2 regions of the Paenibacillus sp. LT-B23 genome follow, and region 2 is predicted to be linked to the other one. Evidence: riboswitches for the same ligand, from Rfam matches in the RefSeq annotation. Region 2 holds a riboswitch; the other holds the start of a gene.
The links. A riboswitch is a leader RNA that binds a small molecule or an ion and turns the genes downstream of it on or off. The one in region 2 is predicted to bind FMN.
Positions count from the first base shown of each region.

Region 1 (7,489 bases), on a different contig from region 2:
CATTTTTTATATGAGTTGTTCAAGCTCAGCTCAGGGTTGCAAAAGAAGGGGGCTTATCACATTGTCTATTTTAACGCGCACAAATCGACTCGGATTTTTTGAAATCCGGCTGGAATCCATTGGTGGACTCGGCGCTAATCTGGCTGGTAAAATGCTGGCCGAAACGGGCGTGCTTGGTCTGGGGCTAAATGCCTCGAATTTTTCGTCCTATGGTTCGGAAAAGAAGGGAACCCCGGTCAAAAGCTTTGTACGCTTCTGTGATCCCGGGGTCGATATCCGCGATCACAGTCCGATCGAGCAACCGCATGTGGTAGGCATTTTTCATGAAACATTGTACAAAACGGTAAATGTCATCAGCGGACTTCCGGCGGATGGGATCGTTGTGGTCAATTCCACGCGTCCAGCAGAGGAAATACGGGCTGATTTGGGACTGGTATCCGGTACGCTGGCGGTGGTGGATGCGATGGGCATCGCCCTGGAGGAGCGGACCAAGCTGAATACGTCCATGCTGGGTGCGCTATTCCGCGTCTGTGATTTTTTAGATCCGGAGGCGATGAGATCGGTTATTCGCAGTACTTTTGAAAAGAAAAATCCACAGTTGGTGGAGCCTAATTTGCGTACGTTTAACCGTGGTTTTGAAGAAATGGAACTGCACGTATATCCGGTTACTGATGACGCGCAGGATCGGGTTTTTGAACGTCCGCAGCCTTTACTGGGGTACGAAACGCAGCCATCGGGGGGCGTTATTGCGACTCAGGGGAACAGCATGACGAGAGATGTTAGTGGTTCACGTCAGGGTTATGTGCCTGAATATGAAGCTGACAAATGTACCCATTGTGCCAAGTGTGATTCGATTTGCCCCGATTATTGTTTCGTATGGGAAGAGCAAGCAGACAAACGCGGAAGAATGCTGCCATTTTTGCAAGGGATTGATTACCAGTATTGCAAAGGTTGTCTGAAATGCGTAGATATTTGCCCATCGGGGGCATTAAGCTCACGCCGTGAGCAATGGGGATGGGCAGAGCAGCATCGGGTTGCCCATCAATTTCCGGTATATGAAGGAGGTGGCGTGTAATGGCCAAACTGGAGGAGGAACTCAAGCAGACAGGCGCCGCACAGGTGACGACGTTCGAATCCGGCAATGAAATGGCGGCTACGGCGGCTGCGCAGATCAATTATCATATGATGGGATATTTTCCGATCACACCATCGACTGAGGTGGCGCAGTATCTGGATCAAATGAGAACGAGAGGTCAACATGACATTAAGCTGGTCGCAGCAGACGGTGAGCATGGATCGGCAGGGATATGTTATGGCGCTGCGGCAGCGGGAGCGAGGGTTGTGAACGCAACAAGTTCGCAAGGCTTCCTGTATATGCTTGAGCAGTTGCCTGTGCAGTCCGGCACTCGTTTTCCTATGGTTATGAATCTGGTGACCCGGGCTATCAGTGGCCCACTGGATATCCGTGGGGATCATTCGGACTTGTACTATGGTTTGAATACGGGCTGGGTGATTTTGACCGCAAGCACGCCGCAGGCTGTGTATGATATGAATATCATGGCCCTGAAAATTGCAGAGCACAGCGATGTTCGGTTGCCTGTGATGGTCGCGTATGACGGTTTTTACACGTCCCATCAAAAGCGTAAAGTGCAATATTTTGCCGATGCCGAAACCGTACGCAATTTTGTGGGTCCTAACCCGAATCTAAATTATCCGAATATTTCGGATTTCGACCATCCGGTCACGGTGGGTGCGCATATGAACGGGGATGATCTGACGAATAATCATGCTCAGTTATCCAAGGCATTAAAGCTGTCGGAAGGAGTATATGAGCAGGTTGCCGCAGAATATGCCGCATTATCCGGGCGGGAATATCCGATTTTGGATCTCTATCATATGGAGGATGCCGAGGTTGCGGTATTCTTGCTGAATTCGGCAGCTGAATCGGCCAAAGATGTAGCTGATCAGCTCCGCGCGCGCGGCATTAAGGCCGGTGTAATTCGTCCGAATATCATTCGGCCGTTTCCTGCCGAGCAGCTTCGCGAGGCATTGCGCCATGTCAAGGCGCTGCTGGTGGGTGAACGTGCGGATTCGTACGGCGCCGATGGCGGTAATTTGACGCACGAAATCAAGGCGGCCTTGCAGGAGGACCCGCTGAACCGGACACTCGTATTGTGTCGCATTTTTGGCTTGGGCGGCAAGGATTTTTATGCGGAAGACGCTGAGGCATTCTTCCAGCTTGCTATTGAGACGGCGGAAACCGGGCGGATTGAGGAGCCTTTTGATTATTACGGGCTTAATCCGGGCTCCCCGGACAAGGTCATGCGGCAGGTTATGCAGCCGCCACGGGGCGATGCGTATCGTACGGGTCTCATTCAGGTTACACCGGATGAGGTGACCGGGAAGCTCAAGGTCAAGGTACCGCCGCTGCGTTCGCTGACGACCAAACCACGCCGTCTTACGCCGGGTCATGGGGCGTGTCCAGGCTGTGGAGCGCTGTCTGCGCTGGAGCTGTTTTTCAAAGGCATCGAGGGAGATATCGTCGTGCTGTTCCAGACCGGTTGTGTATACGTGGTGACAACAGGTTATCCGTATACGTCACACAAGCAGCCGATGATTCATAATCTTTTTCAAAATGGGGCTGCTACGCTCTCTGGAGCGCTGGAGGCTTACATGGAGATGAAGCGCCGCAATGAAATTAAGATGGCGGATGATCCGACCTTTATCATGATCAGTGGGGACGGCGGGATGGATATTGGTATGGGTTCTGCAATTGGTGCGGCTCTTCGTAATCATAAGCTGATCATGCTGGAATATGATAACGAGGGGTACATGAATACAGGATCGCAGCAATCGTACTCGACTCCGGTCGGCCATATGACGAGCACGTCAGGTGTAGGGAAGATGCAAAAAGGCAAGCAGGGCCATCACAAGGATACGGTGCAAATTATGGCTGCCTGCAATATTCCATATGCCTTCACGGCAGCCGAAAGCCATCCGCAGGATATGCTGCGTAAAGCGGCCAAAGCACAATGGTATGCAAATAACGTGGGGACGGCCTATGGTAAAATCCTGTGCGCCTGTCCACTGAACTGGAAATCCGAGGATAGACTGGGTACCAGCATTGTGGGGGCTGCTGTGGAGTCTTGCTTCTTCCCGCTGTACGAGATTGAGCAAGGCAGTACGACGATTACGTACAATCCGGAGGACAAGGGAAAACGGATTCCAGCCGCAGAATGGCTCAAATTAATGGGCAAAACAAAACATCTTCTTAAGGAGGAAGCCACGCTGGCTACCTTTGAGCAGGAGATTGAACGCCGATGGAATATTCTGAAAAAGAAACATGAAATTTCGGAGCTATAATCCAGTTTTTTGCATAATACACTTTGAACATTGTTATAAGATGTTGCGGTACCGGTTCGATCAAGATTCTTTGCGCTTGTTGCGCGAAGAATCTTTTTTGTCGTTTATGGGATGAAGCATAAAAAATCAGGTAATGATTTCCGATATAGGAGTGGAGGCCTACGTGAAACATGTTGAATTAGTGCTTTCTCTGAATTTTAAGACGCAATGAGGTGCAGGTATGATTAAGCTGAATACAGTTGAGATAATCGAAATTATAAAGAAGCAAATACCCAAGGTCATGAATATCACGCCAGTGGAATTGAAATTTACGGATGACTTTGGACGGACTTCGCTGGCAGCGACGGATCACAAATTTACGTTGACGAACCAGCACTATTCAGCCAAGGTGATGGATTGTGTGCTGGAAACGCAGGTGCGTCCCATTTTAATGTGCGAGATTATTTATTTTCTGAAATGCGAGTTTATCGACGGGCATGTTGATGTACGGCTGGATTACGATATATGCACGGAGGGTGGCCGCGGACCAACCGCTTCAGCGGTCATTACGTTCGATCATGCTACGCAGCTCGGGATCGAAGAACTGGCCGATCTGATTGATCTGGCGCTTCACATGAATGATAGGGCCTGGTTTGAAGAGCTTTCCAGCCAATATGTCAAAACAAAAGCAGAAGCGTCTATCAGATAACTTGCTTTTTTTAGAAGTCGGTGCTAATATACGTAACAAGTTTAATGCTAATTCAATTGAATAAAGCAAGATCCTTCGGGGCGGGGCGCAATTCCCCACCGGCGGTGATGACGTGTCTGTAAATCGCTTCTGCGATGAACAGCGCGGCTTAGTCCGTGACCCGGATGCTGAGCGATCAGCAGAAGGTGGACCTGGTGCAATTCCGGGACCGACAGTATAGTCTGGATGGGAGAAGGATACGAAGCGCATGGGCATGACATGACATGTGCCGATTTTTAGCATACGTAATGGTACGTACGGCTTATTTCGTTGCAGGTAGCAAATGGAAGATTGCTTGTTCTACAAGCTTTCATTTTCGCATGCGCTCTGAGCGTATTTAGTTGTATGGTCAGTTATGCTTTCTATTGGCAAACTTATCATTCATGTGGTCTTAGGATGTATATGGACTGCGCTTGTATACTGCAAATTCGACTCTCATCACCCCCATGACGGATATTATCCGGACTGGGGGTTTTTTGCGCTTACGCCTGATGAATCAGGGATAAACTGAACTTTAGATGGGAAGGAGTGAAGACATGTTTACCGGATTGGTCGAGGAAGTAGGACGCATTCAGCAGATTTCCAGAAGTGGAGAAGCGATGGTGCTGGGCATTGCGGGTTCTGTGGTATTGGGCGATTTGAAAATAGGAGACAGTGTTTCCGTGAATGGTGTTTGTCTGACCGCAACACAGGTGGGTACTAAGGATTTTAAGGTTGATGTGATGCCTGAAACCTACCGCAGCAGCAATCTGAAAGAGTTGAAATCCGGTAGCCGGGTCAATCTGGAACGGGCTATGGCGGCGAACGGCAGGTTCGGAGGGCATATCGTGCAAGGACATGTGGATGGAACGGGCACGATTCGTCGGGTGACATCAGACCAGAATGCGGTTGTGTACGAAGTTGCACCTACAGATCAGGCAATATTCAAATATATTCTTCTCAAAGGCTCGATTACACTCGACGGTATCAGCTTGACGGTTGCCCAGCGCACAGGAGATACCTTTGCCGTATCTATCATCCCCCATACCTTATCTGAGACGGCCTTGCAGGCCAAACGTGAGGGAGACACCGTCAATATTGAATGCGACATTTTAGGTAAATATGTGGAGCAGCTTTTGAATTACGGAAGATCAGCGGCGACGCAGGGAACGGAGAAAGCTTCTATGAGTCTGGATTATTTGGCGAAACACGGCTTTGCCTGATACTACAAGAAATAAGGAGGAAAGCGTAATGGGAAGCGGGAGCAGAGAGAGCCATTCAAATATAGCGGCTGATATCGTGGAGTATGGTGTGTTGGAACAGGAAGTGGAAATTCGTCTGGATTCCATTGAGGAAGCGTTGGAGGATCTAAAGAACGGTAAAGTCGTGATCGTGGTGGATGATGAGAAACGGGAAAACGAAGGCGATTTTGTCGCTCTGGCTGAAAAAGCGTCCCCCGAGGTCATTAATTTCATGATTACCGAAGGCCGCGGGTTGGTCTGTGTGCCGATTACAGGGCAAAGAGCCGAGGCACTGGAATTGCAGCCGATGGTGGAGCAAAATACAGATTTCCACGGCACAGCCTTTACCGTGTCGGTGGATCATAGAGAGACGACAACGGGGATATCAGCAGCCGAGCGATCATTGACCGTGCGTGCGCTGACCGACGAGACTGCCACAGGAAGCGATTTCCGCAAGCCAGGTCACATGTTTCCGCTGATCGCCCGCGACGGGGGTGTTTTGCAGCGTGCGGGTCATACCGAGGCGGCTGTTGATCTGGCCCGGCTCTGCGGCTCCAAACCCGCCGGGGTCATTTGCGAAATTATAAAGGAAGATGGGTCCATGGCTCGGGTGCCTGATTTGGCAGTGATCGCCAAGCGTCATCATTTGAAGCTGATCAGTATTCAGGATTTGATTGATTATCGTCGTCGTTTGTCAATGTAAGTACAGTTTTGTAACTCATTATTTTAAAAAGAGAGGTTGATTTATATGGCACGTTTTCTGGAAGGTAATCTCGTATCGGATGGTTTGAAGTATGGTATTGTGGTGGGCAGATTTAATGAGTTTATTACAAGTAAGCTGTTAAGCGGTGCAATCGATGCGCTTCAACGGCATGGAGCGCAGGAAGATGAGATTGATGTAGCCTGGGTGCCAGGTGCTTTTGAAATTTCACTGATTGCTCAAAAAATGGCTGCAAGCGGTAAATACGATGCCGTTATTACGCTGGGTACGGTGATCCGTGGTTCTACCTCGCATTATGATATCGTCTGCAATGAAGTGGCCAAGGGTGTGGCGGCAAGCAGTCTGAAAACAGGTGTGCCTGTTATTTTCGGTGTAGTGACGACGGAAAACATTGAGCAGGCTATTGAGCGTGCAGGTACGAAGGCTGGTAATAAAGGCTGGGATTCCGCACTGGCTGCGATTGAGATGGCGAATCTGGGCAAGCAGTTTTAATTTTGCGAATACCTGAATAGAACGACATAACTATAGCCGGAAAAAGGGATTGGATTGTTAAGCAAGGCGATGACGTATATACTACAGAAAGAGGGATTGATAAAGTCGAGCATAAGTGCTAACGGGGAAAGGTATTGTTGAATGATGATTGGAGTAAGGCAGGGGGAAGCACATTGACAGTCGTAAATTACAAGCTGGAAACATTCGAGGGTCCGCTGGACCTGCTGTTGCATCTGATTGATAAGGCCGAGATCGATATTCAGGATATCCCGATTAGTGATATTACCGATCAGTATATGGCTTTTTTGCACAGTATGCAGGAGCTGGAGCTGGACATTACGAGCGAGTTTCTGGTGATGGCGGCGACGCTCTTATCCATTAAGAGTAAATTGCTGCTTCCCAAGCCACCTGTAATGGAATATGATGATTTGGATTTTTATGAAGAAGAGGATTATGATCCACGGGATGAACTGGTTCGCAAGCTGGTGGAGTATCGTAAATATAAAGGGATTGCCCGCCATCTGAGTGAGCGTGAATGGGAACGAAGTCTGATCTATGGCAAGGAGCCGGAGGATTTGAGCGCATACCTGCCCACCGAACCCGCCAATCCGGTGCATGGGCTGCATGCAAGCGATTTGGTCGCGGCTTTTCAGCGTGCGCTGCGCAAAGCAGAACGACGTACGACGGTAACCCGTATTCACCGGGATGAGATTTCGGTCAAGGACCGTATTCGGCAGGTCATCGGGGCGTTGGAGATGGTAGGAACGGGGGGACGGCTTCTGTTCTCCAAGCTGATGCATGAGGATATGTATCGGCATGAAGTGGTAGTTACCTTTTTGGCTATCCTCGAACTGATGAAGATGAAGCAGATTTTCTGCTATCAGGAGAAGCTTTTCGATGATATTGTAATGGAGTGGAGAGGGGATTTACGGGTTAATGGATTATCTGAAGCTGAAATCAATTATT
Region 1 covers NZ_JBSQBM010000001.1:26,770-34,258, forward strand. The annotation lists gene ACWXW9_RS00150 (2-oxoacid:acceptor oxidoreductase family protein) at 62-1,075, shown strand; gene ACWXW9_RS00155 (thiamine pyrophosphate-dependent enzyme) at 1,075-3,363, shown strand; gene ACWXW9_RS00160 (IDEAL domain-containing protein) at 3,584-4,051, shown strand; FMN riboswitch at 4,119-4,292, shown strand; gene ribE (riboflavin synthase) at 4,627-5,292, shown strand; gene ribB (3,4-dihydroxy-2-butanone-4-phosphate synthase) at 5,321-6,013, shown strand; gene ribH (6,7-dimethyl-8-ribityllumazine synthase) at 6,059-6,523, shown strand; gene ACWXW9_RS00180 (segregation and condensation protein A) at 6,697-7,489, shown strand, end outside; gene scpB (SMC-Scp complex subunit ScpB) at 7,460-7,489, shown strand, end outside.
Region 1: linked by a shared signal. The riboswitch ahead of ribE (riboflavin synthase) and the one ahead of ACWXW9_RS12325 (DMT family transporter) in region 2 are both predicted to bind FMN.

Region 2 (7,489 bases):
AATATCCGATTTTTTATGACAGGCTGACCGCCCGACAAAATCTCGAACTTCATTGTGAATACATGGGCTATTATAACAAACAGGCTGTTCGGGATGCACTGGAGCTGGTGAACCTGCGAAACGCAGATGACAAGCCGGTAAAGGATTTCTCTCTGGGGATGAAGCAGCGTCTCGGGATCGCCCGGGCGATTGCGACCAAGCCGGAGCTGCTGATTCTGGACGAACCCATTAATGGATTGGACCCGGTGGGGATCAAGGAAATCCGCCAATTATTCCACATGCTGTGCAAGGAATATGGCATGACGATCCTTGTGTCCAGCCACATTTTAGTGGAAATTGAGCAAATTGCTGATACGGTGGGTGTGATTAATCACGGTCGACTGATTGAGGAAGTGTCGATGGAACAGGTGCGGGAAACCAATACGGAATACATCGAATTTACGACCAATGACTGCAAAAAAGCGGCCTATGTCCTCTCCCATCACCTGAATCTGACGAATATCCGGGTGCTGAATGATCAGAATATACGCATTTACGATACAAGTGTACCACAGAAACAAATTACAAAAACGCTCATTTTAAATGATGTAGAGGTGGATTCCATCCACCAAAAAAACAGTACGCTGGAAGACTACTTCGTGCGGCTGTTACATGGAGGTGAACTCCATGCTTAAACTGATGCAATTGGAGCTGAAAAAGTTTCATTTGGCGGGATATATCCGTTCGGCGTTGATCGCCAACGCGTGTATTTTTGGCCTGTTCATCATTATTGCGCTGGACAGCCAAAGTAAAGGAGTGCCCGAATTTACACGGTACGCTGAGCTTTTGGACCTCCTGGACTATATGGTCAGAGCCACATTTATTATTTTTGCCTCCGTCCTGCTGTGCCGCTTTATTGTGAGCGAATTTAAGTCCAAGTCGATTAACATTTTGTTTATGTACCCGATTGACCGCAAAAAGCTGATGGTCGCCAAACTCTTGATCGTATTGCTGTTTACGTTCCTGTCCATTATTTTATCGGAAATCATCATTACGGCAGCCCTTCATCTATTAAATCAGCTCGTCGTTATTGTACCGGATAAGCTTAGCCTCACTATACTAGGACAGCAATCAGTGCGGACACTGATCAATGCGGTTGCAGCAAGCTTTATGGGGCTGGTTCCTCTATACATGGGGATGCGAAAATACTCGATACCTACCACCATTGTGAGCTCGATCCTGATCGTAGCCCTGCTTTTCTCGAATAATAACGGCGCTACGCTTAGCTCCATTGCACTTGTACAGATCGGCTTTGCCGTGCTGGGAATGCTCGTAGCTTATGCGGCCATCCGCCGTATCGAGTACAAAGATATTACCTCGTAATATGTAATTTTGTAAAACGCTTTCAAAAAATAAATGAAAACCTTTGTTCGATGTACACATATTTTTCACTGGACTTCATTCTAAAACAGGTATATCCTATAGGAGAAATTAAAAAACGGAATAAGGATCTTCGGGGTAGGGTGTGATTCCCAACCGGCGGTATGGCTCATGGAGCTAAGCCCGCGACTCTGTATCTGGCAACAGGATACGGACTGATTTGGTGAGATGCCAAAGCCGACGGTAAAGTCCGGATGGAAGAAGATCGAAGCATGAACATGCCGCAAAGTGGATGAATGCTGTGTTATTGGTTTTGCAGCAGCTTCATTTAACTTGCATAAAGCGGCAAGTTTATTTGATCAACCCCCGTCTTGCATGGCTTATCGCCATGGACGGGGGTTTTTGTGCCACCGGTCCTGTATTCGCAAGGAGCTAATTGAGTATGAGTCAATCATCAACTGTACTAACATCCAAAGGTTTTGATCGTAGCTCCCACATGAAAAGCGGTTTTTGGCTAGTCGCGATTGGAGCGGCCTTGTGGGGCGCGGACCCGCTGTTTCGCATTATTTTGCTCAAATCATTTACCTCTACACAAATTGTGCTGATGGAGCATGTGCTGCTCTTTATCGCCCTGGCACCAGTGCTGTGGAAGCGTCGCGAGGAGCTTAAAGCGGTACGGCTTCGTCAGATTTTGGCTATTTTGTTCGTTTCGTGGGGCGGCTCGGCTCTAGCTAGCGTGATTTTCACGATGGCACTCAGCAACGGTGATCTTAACGCTGTGCTGCTGCTCCAAAAGCTTCAACCGTTGGTCGCTATTATTCTGGCCCGCGTTATATTGAAGGAAATGCTGCCGCGTAATTTTGGAATATTAATTGTCGTGGCTCTGTTCGGGACGTATCTTCTTACCTTCGGCTGGTCGCTCCCTTTTGGACATGTTAATGATTTCGTCCACGTCGGCAGCCTGCTTGCACTAGGAGCAGCGGTCCTGTGGGGCGGTTCGACAGTGATGGGAAGCTACTTGCTTCGTTCGATGAAATATGAGACGGTGACCTCCCTGCGCTTCATGGTGGCTCTCCCTCTGCTGATCGTTCTCACCTCTGTGGAGCATGCACCCTGGAATATGCCTGCTGGCACATGGGCGGGCGCAGCCGTGATTATCAATCTGTTGCTGCAGGCGCTGCTCCCCGGTCTTCTCAGCCTGTTACTGTATTACAAGGGCCTCAGTACGACCAAGGCGTCTTATGCCACAATGGCAGAACTAAGCTTCCCGATGGTCGGCGTTGTAATTAACTGGATCGCATTCCAGCAGATCGTTACGGTATCGCAATTGACTGGCTTTATGCTCATCTGGATTACGCTCTTTATGATTTCTCGTCAGCAAAAAAACTAACAGGTTCAATGTCCGTTACTTACTTCCCCAAGCCAAATCGAGAAGATGCTTTGCATCTCATGATTTGGCTTTTTATGTATAAGTATTAATATTTAATATGCTACTTTAGAACTATTTTTAAATAAAAGCGTGTAAAACTAGCAACTATTCCTCGTTTCCCAAAGATTACATCTATAAAATCCATTGGCTTTTGTCGAATAAAACAATGTAGTGATCATTAAGACACAGAGGAGCAAGAACTATGACTAAAGCAAAACAAACAGTTCCATGGTGGAGCAGGTTTCTCAAACAGTTCTATTTAATGCGGACAAAATTGATTGTATCTTTTTTGGCAGTTCTATTGATTCCAAGTATTCTAATTGGGTACTTTTCGTATCAAAGCGCCAAAACCCAGCTTCGCCAACAGATGGGCAGCTCGGTCAATACGAACTTGAATTTGATCCAAGGCAATATTAATCAGTATGTATCCCCCATTATGAAGGATATGGATGTATTTGCATCTGAATTTCAATCCGATTCTTTTATCACAAACGCTGACACTATTCAGGCCAGGCTGGATCTAATCACCAAGGCTCACCCTGAATTGGATGGTGTGATTCTGGGTAATGCGAAGGGCGAATACATCCGTTCACCGAAAAAAGAATCCACAGACTATGATCCCCGACAAAAAACTTGGTACAAGCTGGCTACAGCACAGGACGGTAAAGTAATCGTTGGAGTTCCTGCGGTGAGTGCCTCCACGGGTAATTTGGTAGTCACTATATCAAGAACCCTGACGGAGGGACAGGGGGCCATAGCACTAAACTTGAGTCTGGATAAGATGAGCGAGAGCTTGAACGGCATCAGCATTGGTCAGCGTGGTGGACTGTTTATTGTGGATGCTGAGCACAAGCTCGTATCCGGGGCCGGAGCAGCGTTCAAGAGCACGGGTAAGAAACCGGCAGACACCATTACCGGATTACCTGAATTGCCAAAAACAGCTCAAGGACAATCTCAAGAAGCTCCTTCCATGAAACAAATTCAGTTTATGAATAGAACCGTGGAAGCTTTCTCAATCGTAGATCCCCTCACCGGATGGAACATTACTGCCCTGTCCGATCTGGAGGATTACAGTGATGCAGCCCAACCGATCTTGAAACAAAGCCTGATCGTTATCGCTATATCCGTGCTGGCTGCTGCTGTTGTTATTATCCTGATGATTCGCTCGTTCCTGATTCCACTGGGCAAGCTGCAAAATGGAACTCGCGAGGTTCGTGACGGCAACCTTACCGCACGGGTCAATCTGTCCGGCAAGGATGAATTCAGCGAGCTGGCGCAAAATTTTGACCAGATGACACATGCACTGCATACGATGGTTTCCGAGGTCAACCAAACGTCGTCCCGACTCGCGTCCTCCTCCCTGATGATCAAGGAAAGCACGGAGCAAACGACGGAATCCGTACAGCATGTAGCGGAAACGGTTATGGAATCCGCAGAAAATGCGACCACCAGTGCAGAGGCATCCGAACAAACAGCCAATGCCGTCGAGGAAATGGCGAAGGGTGTCAGCACCATTGCAGAATCGGCAAGCTCCATCGTAGATTCAGCAGGACAGACTGAGCAAGACGTAGCCAAAGGCAGCCAAATGATCGGCAGCGTTCGCACACAGATGGACCGCATTCTGGAAGCTGTGACCCAAACAGCCAGCCTGATGGACGAGCTGTCACAGCTCTCTGACGATGCGAAGCAGATGAATAGCGCAATTGCTGCCATTGCCAAGCAGACCAACCTGCTGTCGCTGAACGCGTCAATCGAAGCCTCCAGAGCAGGCGAAGCCGGGCGTGGATTCGCCGTAGTAGCCATCGAGGTTCGCAAGCTATCGGAGCAATCCAAGGAAAGCGCGGATTCCATCAGCCAAATCATTACACAGATGCTGGATCTGATCCAGCGTTCCACGGCTACGATGAACGGTAATGTTCGTAACCAGGTGGGCGAGGGACTGCGTATTAGCCAAGATGCAGAAGGTGCCTTCACAAATATTGAGCGCTCCACATCTCATATTGTGGAACAGATTCAAAGCGTATCCGCAGCCGCTGAACAAATTTCGGCTAGCACAGAGGAAGTTTCGGCTACTGTTACCCATCTGGCAAGCCTGTCCCGCAATTCGGCGGATAGCTCACAGACGACCTCCGCAGCCGTTCAGGAGCAAATGGCGGCGATGGAAGAAATCGCTTCTTCCTCTCAGGAGCTGTCCAACATGGCGCAGGATTTGCAAGAGCTGGTGAAGCGATTCAAGATTTAATTCCTGCGATACATCTACATCTGTTCAATCTAAAAAAGCCTTCGTCCGTATACACAATACGGGCAAAGGCTTTTGTGATGTTAGGGCATTAGACGATATCTCAATACTTGGATCAAATACTCATCTGTCCGGTCAACTGGCGGCGTCTTTCCCCTTCCGGGTCATGCTGAACTGAGATATCCTGATGAAAAATGGTCGTGGCCCGTGTTTCCCTGTCGTATACCGGCCACTCCCTTTCTGGCAGTACAGGCTTTCCGTCACGTGCAAAAGCAACCCATGCCTGCTGCATACCGTGAGCCAGTGTCCGCATAGAGGGATGAACGTCCAATCCGAGCTTGCCTAGCAGCTCCAGATTATCAAAAATAAACGCAATTTCCGCGCCGTGAACTGCTTGTCCGAATACAGGATGCCCCGGCAGCGTCCAGTCAAAACGGTACATCCACACCGGGGCATGAACCGCTTGTGCAACCGCTAGAGCAAGCGCAGGCCGCCAGAAAAACAGATCGGTCAGCATCTGCGCTTGTCCCTCAATCGTAACAGGAAAAGGCTCCGTCAACTCGCCAACATCTGACATACCCGTCATCATTTCCAATGCCTGACTCGCCGTCGACTTGTTCATCAGATGGGATTCCTTGCGAATAAAGTAAGCACCCTCATGCAAATTCGTTCCGATCAGAACGGATACCTGCTTAGCTGATCCTTTGGCAATCGCAGATAAAGGTACGTCAGGCAAGGTCACCCCGTCCACAACAGGTTGATAGAGCATTGCCAGTCCCGGGCCGATCATTTCATGCGTCTTGGCCATGGCAAGCATGAGCGCCTCCGTCGGCAGTGTAAACAATCGTTCCGGATGCAGGGTGTCCACCCCCAACTGCTGGAGATATGCAGCCGTGACTTGCTCCGCCTGTGAAGTCGGCAGCACCTGCGATGCTCCGCTCTGTAAAATAGCACGCTGGAACAGGCCCTCTGCGGCCGGCATAGCCAATAACGCAGCAATGCTCATAGCTCCCGCTGATTCACCGAACACCGTCACCTCGTTCGGGTTACCGCCAAATGCGGCGATATGGTCCCTGACCCATTCCAAAGCAGCAATCTGATCCAGCAGCCCCGCATTAGAGGTCAGTCCGTCTCCCCGTGGAGTCAGGTGCAAAAAGCCCAACGGCCCGAGTCGATAATTGAGCGTAACGACGACAACATCGCCATTTTCCGCCATCCGTGCCCCATCATATAATGGAATAATTCCCGACCCGGTTACAAAGGCTCCGCCGTGAATCCACACCATCACGGGTCGTCCCTTTGCAGGTGCCTCCGAAGCAGGCGTCCAGACGTTCAGGTACAAGCAATCCTCCGACTGCTCAGGCGGTTCCACCAGATTCCCGGTCATACTCTCAGCAGATGGCATAGGCTGCGGACAGATCGGCCCAAAGCGCGTTGCATCTCGTACCTCTTCCCAAGGCTTCAAAGGCTGAGGCGCGTGAAAACGCAGTTCCCCCACAGGAGGCTGTGCATATGGAATGCCTTTCCATACATGATATCCATTCACCGTTTCCCCACGAAGCTGACCCAGGCGGGTATGTACTGTAATACTTTCCATATATGAAGCCTCCTTTAACCTGTATGTTCAGTATTAAATATTCAACACAGCGTTATATCAATCATTTCATATTTCTATTATACCCTTTGCGCAGGCCCAAACCAAAAATCGAACAAAGCTAATCCAAAATTAACAAAACCAAACACAAAAAAATGCCGGGAACGCTTTCTACGCTCCGGCATTTTTATGGAAACAAAAGAGGATAAGCGATTAATCACGAACCTCTTCCTTCGGGATCAGCTTGTATAATTCTTCGCTTTCCATCGAATCAATTAGTCGGTCCAGCCACTTGTAATAGGCCACAGCCTGCTTCATTTTCAAACGATCCTGCTGGAGAACAGCCTTAAATTCCTCATATTCCCCATCCCGCTCCAGCAATCTGTCCAGCTCCTCAATGGCCTTGCGCAGCACCAGCAAATTCGTTTCAACCGCTTTTCTCCATTTAATTGCAAAGAAGTCTGTGAACGTTTGATGCCAGTCATATTCGACTTCATACAAATCCTTGCGTGAGCCTTTGCTCCACACCTTGTTGACCATTTTCAAATCCAGCAGTGTTCGGACACCGGTACTCATGCTCGTTTTGCTCATTTCCATTTCACGGCCCATTTCGTCCAGCGTCATCGGTTTATCCGCAAAAAAAAGCAAACCGTACAAATGCCCCGCAGACAGGGTGATCCCATACAAGTCCATATTTTTACCTATAGCTTCTATGACACGTTTGCGAATTTTTTGCAGCGAAGCCTGCTGCTCATCACCTAACTGGTACAAGCTCATGCTTGCAACCTCCTAATTTTAGAGCATTTTGCCTAAGATCGTATGAACGACTTTTACCCGTAATCGATTGGCTTTGACGCAACACATGAAA
Region 2 covers NZ_JBSQBM010000008.1:195,191-202,679, forward strand. The annotation lists gene ACWXW9_RS12315 (ABC transporter ATP-binding protein) at 1-674, shown strand, start outside; gene ACWXW9_RS12320 (ABC transporter permease) at 667-1,362, shown strand; FMN riboswitch at 1,485-1,629, shown strand; gene ACWXW9_RS12325 (DMT family transporter) at 1,802-2,749, shown strand; gene ACWXW9_RS12330 (methyl-accepting chemotaxis protein) at 2,991-5,030, shown strand; gene ACWXW9_RS12335 (carboxylesterase/lipase family protein) at 5,143-6,624, opposite strand; gene ACWXW9_RS12340 (GbsR/MarR family transcriptional regulator) at 6,835-7,398, opposite strand.